4 regions of the Alkalimarinus alittae genome follow, and region 1 is predicted to be linked to each of the others. Evidence: riboswitches for the same ligand, from Rfam matches in the RefSeq annotation. Region 1 holds a riboswitch; each other region holds the start of a gene.

Region 1 (2,202 bases):
TATTGTCGGTGTCATTCGCAGAAAAACCTAATGTATGGACCCACTGCTCGTCCAGTAAGTCTAGCTTTGCTGATAGCTTGCCAGTCTGTTGGGTGGTTTCTGAGTTTTCAGCGCTATCGACAGCGCCTACACCGCCCATAAAGGCGTCGGTCTCTACATCTGCGTCTAGATAACGTAAAACGAGGTCTACAGAAAGATTGTCTAAGACCTGAATGCCCCCTTTAAAGTTGATGGTTGCGTTTTCGTAGCCATCTTTTTCTGTATTGCCCCGTTCTTCGTTAGCCGTTGATATGCCATTGCTATTTAGCAGGGTGCCGCTTAACGCATAGTTGTAATTCTCTGTGCCTGCATTAATGCTCAGCGTTTCTTGATGCGTGTCGTAACTGCCGCCTTCTATTGTCGCTTTACCATTTAACGCACCACTGCCTTTTTTCGTCACGATGTTTATCACACCGCCCATGGCGTCACTTCCCCAAAGAGCACTCTGGGCACCACGCAGTACTTCTACTCGCTCAACTTCAAGGTTAAGCAGATTGCCGAAATTAAACTCGCCGTCAAGCGCCACATCATTGACTTCGATGCCGTCTATCAGTACTAGGGTTTGATTTGCTTCTGCACCACGGATACGAACACTGGTTGGCGACCCTAAACCGCCCCCTCGACTCACTGATACGCCGGGGATATCTCTCAGGACGTCAGAAATAACGCGAACCTGATTTTGTTCAAGGTAGTCTGAGTCTAAAACAGTAACCGCGCTACCAGAGGCTTCACGAGCCATTTCGATTCGAGAGGCACTGATGACGATTTCTCTAGCCTCAGTTGGTTGTATGGTGCCCGAATTGTCTACCGGTGCTTCAGCATGAGCGCCAGAAGAGAGAGCAAGAGATGTGATAGCCGATGCTAAAATAGACGTCTTGAAGGTATTGAGGTACAGCATTTACGCTCCTTAATAAAAAAACATGGAGCTGGAGATACATCTCTATTATGCATACTGTCAGCGAATAACTTACTGAGCAGATGGATAATATAGAAGCAGGAATAGGAAAAAGAGATACCTTTTACAGATTCATTTCCAGCAACAATAATCGATGTTATTGCCACCATTACGGAATCCGCCCAAACAAGCTCCCCGCTTGATGGTAGGTGACGATGCTAACGGCAGGTCTCCTGGCTTGCAGGTCATCGTATTTAGCGCACCTTCCCGGTTACCCAGTGGTATAAGCGCCAATACTTTCTGCTAACAGTTGCGGGGGCAGCCACGGTCTTTAACCGTGTTCCCTTTTTAATCTCAGGTAAGAGAACCGTCTTCAGCGGCGATTCTAAACGAAAATGGTCATGCTATGCAATCTTGCCAGTAAAACAGGAGGCGGGGGCGAATGCTTAAACCATTATGATTTCTGGGTCTACGTCAATAGCCGCGTCCTGTATCCAGTTTGCTACATTTGCTTGCTCGATAGGCCGACTAAAATAGTACCCTTGGATAATGTCGCAGCCCATTTTTTGCAACATTTTTAACTGATCTTCAGATTCGACCCCTTCGGCAACGACTGTCATCCCGAGCGTATGACTTAGCTGAATGATGGCTAGCGCGATGGCGGCATCGTCTTCATTTCTCTCAAGGTCCTTAACAAACGATTGATCGATTTTAATTTTTTGTACTGGGAAGCGCTTAAGATAGCTTAATGAAGAATACCCTGTGCCGAAATCATCAATTGAAAGCTTAACGCCTAGCTGGTTCAGCTGATTCATTGTTTGTACCGCCGAGTCTAGGTTTTGCATTAATAGGCTTTCTGTAATCTCAAGTTCTAATCGTTCAGGTGGAAAATTAGTTTCCTCTAATACTTTGCGAACGCTGGCAGTTAGGTCTGATTGATGAAACTGAGCGGGCGAAACGTTTACGGCTAGCGTGATAGGGTGCTCGTTGTCAGTCCATGTTAAAGCGTTGAGACAGGCACTTTTAAGGGCCCACTCACCGATTAATGGCATTAGACCGTTTTGCTCAGCGATGGGCAAAAAGTCTTGTGGTGGTACTAATTCACCTTTGTTCCTCCAGCGAATCAGGGCTTCTAAACCTGAGATTCGAAGGGATTTTGCATTCACTTGAGGTTGAAATACGAGGTGGAAGTCATCGCTTTCTAATGCGTTGCGTATATCGTTTGATATTTCTTTTTGGCGATGTAGCTTTTCGTTCATATCTTGTTG
Region 2 (2,202 bases), 260 kb from region 1:
AATAAGTGACCCCAAAGCACGTACCGGCGTCCAGTCGTTACCTAAACCACCGGCCCACTTTGACAACAAAGCATTATCTTTCATGCCATCATAAATTCCCGCCAGATCATCGGGAATAGTGGTTAAATAACAGGATGACAACTGAGGCCGGTTAGTACCTGCGTTAAACAAGGTGGGTGTTGAGCACATGTAATCAAATGTCGATAACAAATGATAAAATTCAATCGCCCGCTCTGTCGGATTATCTTCTAACAGCGCCAAGCCCATCGAGACTCGCATAAAGAAGATTTGCGGCAACTCAAAACGGGTTTCTCGCCAATGAATGAAATAACGGTCATACAGGGTTTGCAGGCCAAGATAGGTAAACTGAAAGTCTCGTTCTGGCCTGATCGCCTCGGCTATGCGCTTTAAGTCAAAAGCCAATAAGTCTGCAGACATCAGCTCTAGTTCCACCCCTTTATTCAAGGTCACGCTGAGCAAATCAGCATAAAGGCTTTTCATATCTTGAAAGGAGTCTGGCGTCGCGATATCCAAAAACTGGCAGGCTTCTTGTTGCATCGAGTCTAATAATAGCCTTGCGCTTACATAGCCATAATTAGGCTCTTCTTCTATACGTGTACGCGCCGCCATAATCAATGCCGTGGCGATGTCTTTTTGTTTAATGCCGTTATAGAGGTTGTTTTGTGCTTTTTCGAACAAATCATTAGCATTCACATCGTCTAAGCTTGCGCAAGCTTCGTGAATAATGGTTTTGATTCGGCCGATATTGAGTGGCGATTCGGACCCATCGGCATTCAATACTTTAATGTTGGCGTGGGAAGAGGTCTTAGACTGAGCCGAGATGTCTTCGTCACTGGCTCGGGTTTTACTATGTTCTTCGCGGTACAATACATACGCTCGCGCCACTTTGTGTAGACCCTGTCGCATCAGGCCCAATTCGACCTGATCTTGAATTTCTTCAATGGAAATCGCACTGCCTTCAGGCTTATTTTTGTAGAAGTTAGCGCTAATCGTTTGAGTCAATGCATCAACGGTTTCTTTGACCCGTGTTGAGCCGGAGGCAGAACTGCCCTCAACCGCTAAAATCGCTTTTGTTATCGCCGTCGCAATCTTTGAGTCGTGGTAAGGAACGGCTTGGCCATTACGTTTAATGACCTGAAATGAGCTAAGCCCTTCGGTGCTAGTTATTGAAGGAGTAGATATGGAGGGGTTAACCCCCACTTGGGCAGATAATTCTGAAGACATGATCAACGCCTTTGTTTTCAATTCGCGGAAAAGACAATAACTTCACGAAAGGGCTGAACGTCTAGATGACCAGACAGCACAAAACAAAAACGTAGCAACACATTTTCATTACCCTTTTCGCGAAGGTATGATTAATTCTCAGAACATAGTGATAACGCTCACCATGATGAGATCTTAGGCAGGTCTTCGGACTTAGGGGCCATCAAAAGCATGATGCTTTATCGCCTACAACGACGGCTTGCTGTTTAATGATTACCAACCAAAAACAGTGCCTGAGTGTTAACCACTCGTGTCGCGTTCGTTCCCCAATACCGCTGCGCGTCAGTTCCGGATTCTCACCGGATTCCCTCTTAGTTTTACGATGTTGTACAAATAAAGAACACAACATAGACGTAAAAAACCAAAGAATGGGCACTATATATGGGGCCAACTCAATTATCAACGTTTGATTGTGTCTTTGCTGAATTAGCCCGCTTTGCAGGCAGACTCGATAAAATCTTGCACATAAATTAAGCGGGCATCGGCTTCTCGAGTACAGAGCGAGATATGTTTTGCGATACCCTCTGACCCCAGTCGTAACGACTTTATAGGAAGTTGGTCTGCATACTCATCAATCAACCAGCCCGGCAGAGCCGCAACGCCTCTGCCTGCGGCCACCATATGCATCATAATATCGGTGGTTTCTATTTCTTTATGCTTTTTAGGGGTAAATTCAGACAATGAAAAGAACTGGGTATAAATATCGAGACGGTCTTTCTCAACGGGATAACTGATTAATGTTTCGTCTTGCAGGTCTTCTGGCAATAAGTAAGGTTTGTTGGCTAATGGATGTTGCGCGCTGATCGCTAATCGCTGTTCATACTCAAATACAGGCGTAACAATGAGCCCTGGCCGATAAAGTGGATCTGGGGTCACTAATAAATCAATTTCATGATTAAACAACGCCCCAATACCGCC
Region 3 (2,202 bases), 2.0 Mb from region 1:
TTATCGCTTGGTTTAAAGATAAAGGGATTAACGGTGACAGCCAACGAAGTGAGATTAAAGGCCTCCATGAAGTGTCACGGTTCGAGAAGGTAGGAGGGCAGTGGTTTTATGTTGATGGCGATGTAGCGTCAACGGGCCAGTTAAAAGTAGGCAGAAATGACCCGTGTCCTTGTGGAAGTGATAAGAAGTTTAAAAAGTGCTGCGCTTAACGCTTTATGTTGCCTACCATTCACCCGGAAAGTGCTTGTCATCAACGACCTGAGAAACCAAAGTGTCTTCTTCGGTGTTTCTCTGCTCGCCCCACTGGTCAAAATAGAGAAGGTCATCAAGCGGCGTTCTTTTTAGCCAACCTGCCGTTTCTAGTTCAGGTTTATCAAAAAAGTGCGATACATAGCCCACACATAAATAGGCAATGGGAACGATGTCAGATGGGATGGCCAGAGCCTCTTTAAGCGCCTTACGCTCAACAATACTCACCCATCCAACGCCCAGCCCTTCTGCTCGCGCCGCTAGCCAAAAGTTCTGTACAGCACATACACTGCTGTACAGATCCATCTCTTTCATAGATGTGCGGCCAATGACGTTGGGCCCAGTACGTTGGCGATCGCAAGTAATACAAATATTAACCGGCGACTCAAGAATACCTTCTAGTTTTAAAGATCGATATGTTTTGCTTTTTTCAGTCTCAAACAAGTCTGCTGCTTTGTCGTTGGCTTCAACAAACGCGCTATGAACATTTTGTTTGACCTGCTGCGATCGAACAACCACAAAGTTCCAAGGCTGCATAAATCCGACAGAAGGCGCGTGGTGAGCTGCATATAAGACACGGCTTAGAACATCGTCAGGAATCGGGTCTGGTTTAAATTGCCCGCGAACATCACGTCTATTAAAGATGGTTTTATACAGACCGTGCCGCTCATCGTCAGAAAAAAATAGTTGGTCTTGGTGTTGAGGATCTTTCTTTTCCATTTTATTCCCCTTATCGGAAAAGTGAGAGTACGCCTGTCCAAACGTCTCTGAAAGCTTAAAGGCCGGTCTTCTGACTTAGGGTCAACTTGCTCAATGGCCTTCCCAGATATGTTTAATATATCCAGTGGCACTTTATGTTGAACAATCACCATTACAGCGCTGGGCACGTATCGGACTTTAACCGATTTCCCGATTCTCCATTTTAATGCTGCTTGTGAATGAATACGGTCACTAAGCGAACAGTAATGGCACCTAAAAGCGAGGAGAGCACTTTTGCAAAACCACTCAAATTTGTCAATGCTGTTTTTTGCTTGAGTGTGAAAGAATCGCTTAATTGTTTTTTATCAATGTCGATGAGTAATTAAGGCTTATAAACTACGCAACATTTATCAGTCGCTTTACATTTCATCTTCGGATTAATCCATGAATAAGACCCCTATAAAGCTTACAGAATACAGCCATGGCGCAGGTTGTGGTTGCAAGATATCCCCTAAGGTACTGGACACCATCTTAAAAACAGAACGAACGATAGCACCTGACGCACGCTTGTTAGTCGGCAATAGTTCAAGGGATGATGCCGCTGTTTATGATATGGGCAATGGTATTGGCATTATCAGTACGACAGATTTTTTTATGCCTATAGTCGATGACCCCTTTGACTTTGGCCGTATTGCCGCCACCAATGCAATTAGCGATGTGTACGCAATGGGGGGCACGCCTATGATGGCCATTGCTATATTAGGATGGCCAATAAACCGCTTAGGGCCGGGGGTGGCACAACAAGTAATTGAAGGAGGGCGCCAAGCTTGCGCCGATGCGGGTATTCAATTAGCCGGTGGACACAGTATAGACTCACCAGAACCGATTTTTGGTTTAGCCGTCACAGGATCTGTCTTGTTGTCCGAATTAAAACAAAATAATACCGCCACCACAGGCTGTAAGCTTTACCTCACTAAGCCCTTAGGAATTGGTATTTTAACGACCGCGCAGAAACAAAAAATACTAAAGCCTGAACACAGCACGTTAGCAAGAGATATCATGTGTCAGCTCAATACATTTGGCAAGAAAGTAGCGCCAATGGAAGGCGTTAAAGCATTAACCGATGTCACTGGCTTTGGCTTACTAGGCCACCTTAGCGAAATCTGTGAAGGGAGCCGTGTGGGTGCAGTTGTCGAGTTTGATAAGGTCCCTGTTATATCTGAAGCAATAGACTACCTTAACGCCGGTGCAATC
Region 4 (2,202 bases), 1.2 Mb from region 1:
TGAGCATCTATATCCTTATGTACCCAGAGATTAAGCGCCCATGCACAAGCAATCCCCAATACGATCCAGAAAATAAGATTAGCGATACCACTAGCCATAATAAACTGAAAGTGTAATTCAGTAAGGCTAGCAACAGCCGCAGGGTCTGGGTGAGCAAACTCAGGGCCATCAACATGCGGGGCGCCAACAATATAAGGTAAGGCAATGCTCAGTGCTCCCAAGATCTTAAGCTTGATCGGAGCAAAAGCCATCACAGCCAAACCAATAGCCGCGCAAACAACTGCGAATAGCCACCATAGTTGGCGATTCTCAATCACTGCTGCTTCTGTACCCGGTATTTCAGGCGGTAAACCAATACCAGGCGCCACAAAGAAGACGGCAAAACCTGCAAGTCCCCACAGCAACCCTTTTTGAACATTAACCTGAGTGATACCTTGCAACTGCAACTGACTCATCAAGGCAAGTACTACGGACGCAAAGCCTATACCCGCCAATACGTTAGACGCAACGGTGTAGAGTGTTCTTTCGGCGCCATCTTCTGGCGCCCAAGCTTCTGCATCATGATGATGCCCACTACTTTCTTCAACCCCATGGTGGTCATGAGCCGCAGCAGCGGGAGCCTCTTCAACCACCTCAAACGTCTCAGCCTCAAAAATAATAGGCGACACACCAATAACCTGTATCAAACTCAATAATAAACCAGCAGCCAAGCCAATAAACACGGCATTAAAGATAATGCGGCGAAAAACCATACAAAACTCCAACAGCAAAAAAGCTCAAGCCAATAAAAGGCTTAAGTAAGTAGTAATTTTTTAATAAAGAAAATTAAACGCTTAGTGACAAGGAAATGCTAGCGTATGCCGAGTATCGTGCGCAGCATTATGAGCCGCAGACATTGGCAAAAAACCCACAGCAAACAAAACAATTGCACCAAATGCAAATGCTGCTAGATTCTGAGCTAAAGTAGACGTCGCTGGAATAGAAAGAGTTTGTTGGTTGGTAGATATTTGTGTAGACATAAAAACCTCGAGCACCCGCCGTGCATAGTTAAATAATAGAATAAATACAGGCCGGTCTTCGGACTAAAAGAGAATCATCAAAAGATGATCGTTGTTTACACCTTCCCAGCGTGAAGCCAGTGGTTACTGCAAACTACTCTTTATTACCGCTGCGGGGGCAGTGATGGAATCGCATCGTGGCTTACCATACTTCCCGATTATCCCAAAAATAAGGGCACCTATAATTTGATTGGAATAGTACATGTATAATGACCAGTATTCAACGAGTATTATTCTGTCGTTTTTATACCCTAACCAATCGATATAAACTAGTTTCAATTTTTGAGGTCGATTGATGAACCTCTACACGCCCCCCCAAAGCAGCGAGGTCTGAATTTAAAGTGCTTGAGTACAGCATTTTAATAAACTCACTATACGACCCTTTATCAGCGCCACTAAAACAGTCGTAAAGGCCTTTTAAACTAAAGATCAGGCAATCACCTTCAAGATAAATTGATGTCAATTCAGTACGGCGAAATGTTGCAGCATCGATCTTCCCAGTTAAAACACCAGACAAAAACGAGAGTAATTCTGGATACATCACCACCTCATATAGGATTAAAGCTAGCAGCCATAAATGTCTCGATTTCCTATGGCTAGCTTGAGTAATCTAAGTATCTATCTCAAGGGATAAATTAATCAATTAAAAAGTAATAAAAATAGCCGCTTGAGTGTAAGCTTTTTGATGCGGTAGGATGAACTGTGTTTTACATAGCCTTTTAATAATCGTTATACATGCATAATCTTTCGGTAAAAAAATATCAATGATGGCACAACAGTTAATACTTGGGTTAACGCTTCTCTTTTGGTTAGGTAGCAGTATGGCAGCAGAAAAAATAGCACCCTCCCTCAATTTTAAAGACGCTAATAAAGGCCTTAATGTTTCGTTATTTTCTGCTGTGAGAGGGCAACTATCCAAACAGGGCAAGCCTCTTGAGGGCGTCAAAGTAGAACGGAGCTATCATTTCACTTGGGCCAATAAAGATTATAAAGACAAAACCTATACCGATGAACAAGGACGGTTTTACTTTTCTGAAGCCGTAAAGTTCATGCTATTTGGCCGCCTACTCCCCCATGAAACCGTCATTCCACAAACAATAACGGCATTTCCAGAGGACACACCTCAACCGATAGATGTTTGGCT

The links. Region 1 has a riboswitch for cobalamin ahead of NKI27_RS01605 (TonB-dependent receptor plug domain-containing protein). Riboswitches for the same ligand answer to the same signal wherever they lie in the genome.
Region 2: it holds a riboswitch for cobalamin, as region 1 does, so the genes downstream of both, NKI27_RS00485 (ribonucleoside-diphosphate reductase subunit alpha) here and NKI27_RS01605 (TonB-dependent receptor plug domain-containing protein) in region 1, are expected to answer to the same signal.
Region 3: it holds a riboswitch for cobalamin, as region 1 does, so the genes downstream of both, bluB (5,6-dimethylbenzimidazole synthase) here and NKI27_RS01605 (TonB-dependent receptor plug domain-containing protein) in region 1, are expected to answer to the same signal.
Region 4: it holds a riboswitch for cobalamin, as region 1 does, so the genes downstream of both, NKI27_RS06960 (CbtB domain-containing protein) here and NKI27_RS01605 (TonB-dependent receptor plug domain-containing protein) in region 1, are expected to answer to the same signal.

The regions. Positions count from the first base shown of each region.
Region 1 covers NZ_CP100390.1:363,463-365,664, forward strand. The annotation lists gene NKI27_RS01605 (TonB-dependent receptor plug domain-containing protein) at 1-937, opposite strand, end outside; cobalamin riboswitch at 1,141-1,321, opposite strand; gene NKI27_RS01610 (EAL domain-containing protein) at 1,381-2,202, opposite strand, start outside.
Region 2 covers NZ_CP100390.1:107,833-110,034, reverse strand. The annotation lists gene NKI27_RS00485 (ribonucleoside-diphosphate reductase subunit alpha) at 1-1,245, opposite strand, end outside; cobalamin riboswitch at 1,406-1,660, opposite strand; gene NKI27_RS00480 (LysR family transcriptional regulator) at 1,711-2,202, opposite strand, start outside.
Region 3 covers NZ_CP100390.1:2,655,879-2,658,080, reverse strand. The annotation lists gene NKI27_RS12130 (YchJ family protein) at 1-209, shown strand, start outside; gene bluB (5,6-dimethylbenzimidazole synthase) at 223-969, opposite strand; cobalamin riboswitch at 1,016-1,214, opposite strand; gene selD (selenide, water dikinase SelD) at 1,393-2,202, shown strand, end outside.
Region 4 covers NZ_CP100390.1:1,535,955-1,538,156, reverse strand. The annotation lists gene NKI27_RS06965 (CbtA family protein) at 1-752, opposite strand, end outside; gene NKI27_RS06970 (AAA family ATPase) at 1-1, opposite strand, end outside; gene NKI27_RS06960 (CbtB domain-containing protein) at 834-1,019, opposite strand; cobalamin riboswitch at 1,052-1,256, opposite strand; gene NKI27_RS06955 (hypothetical protein) at 1,303-1,599, opposite strand; gene NKI27_RS06950 (transthyretin-like family protein) at 1,880-2,202, shown strand, end outside.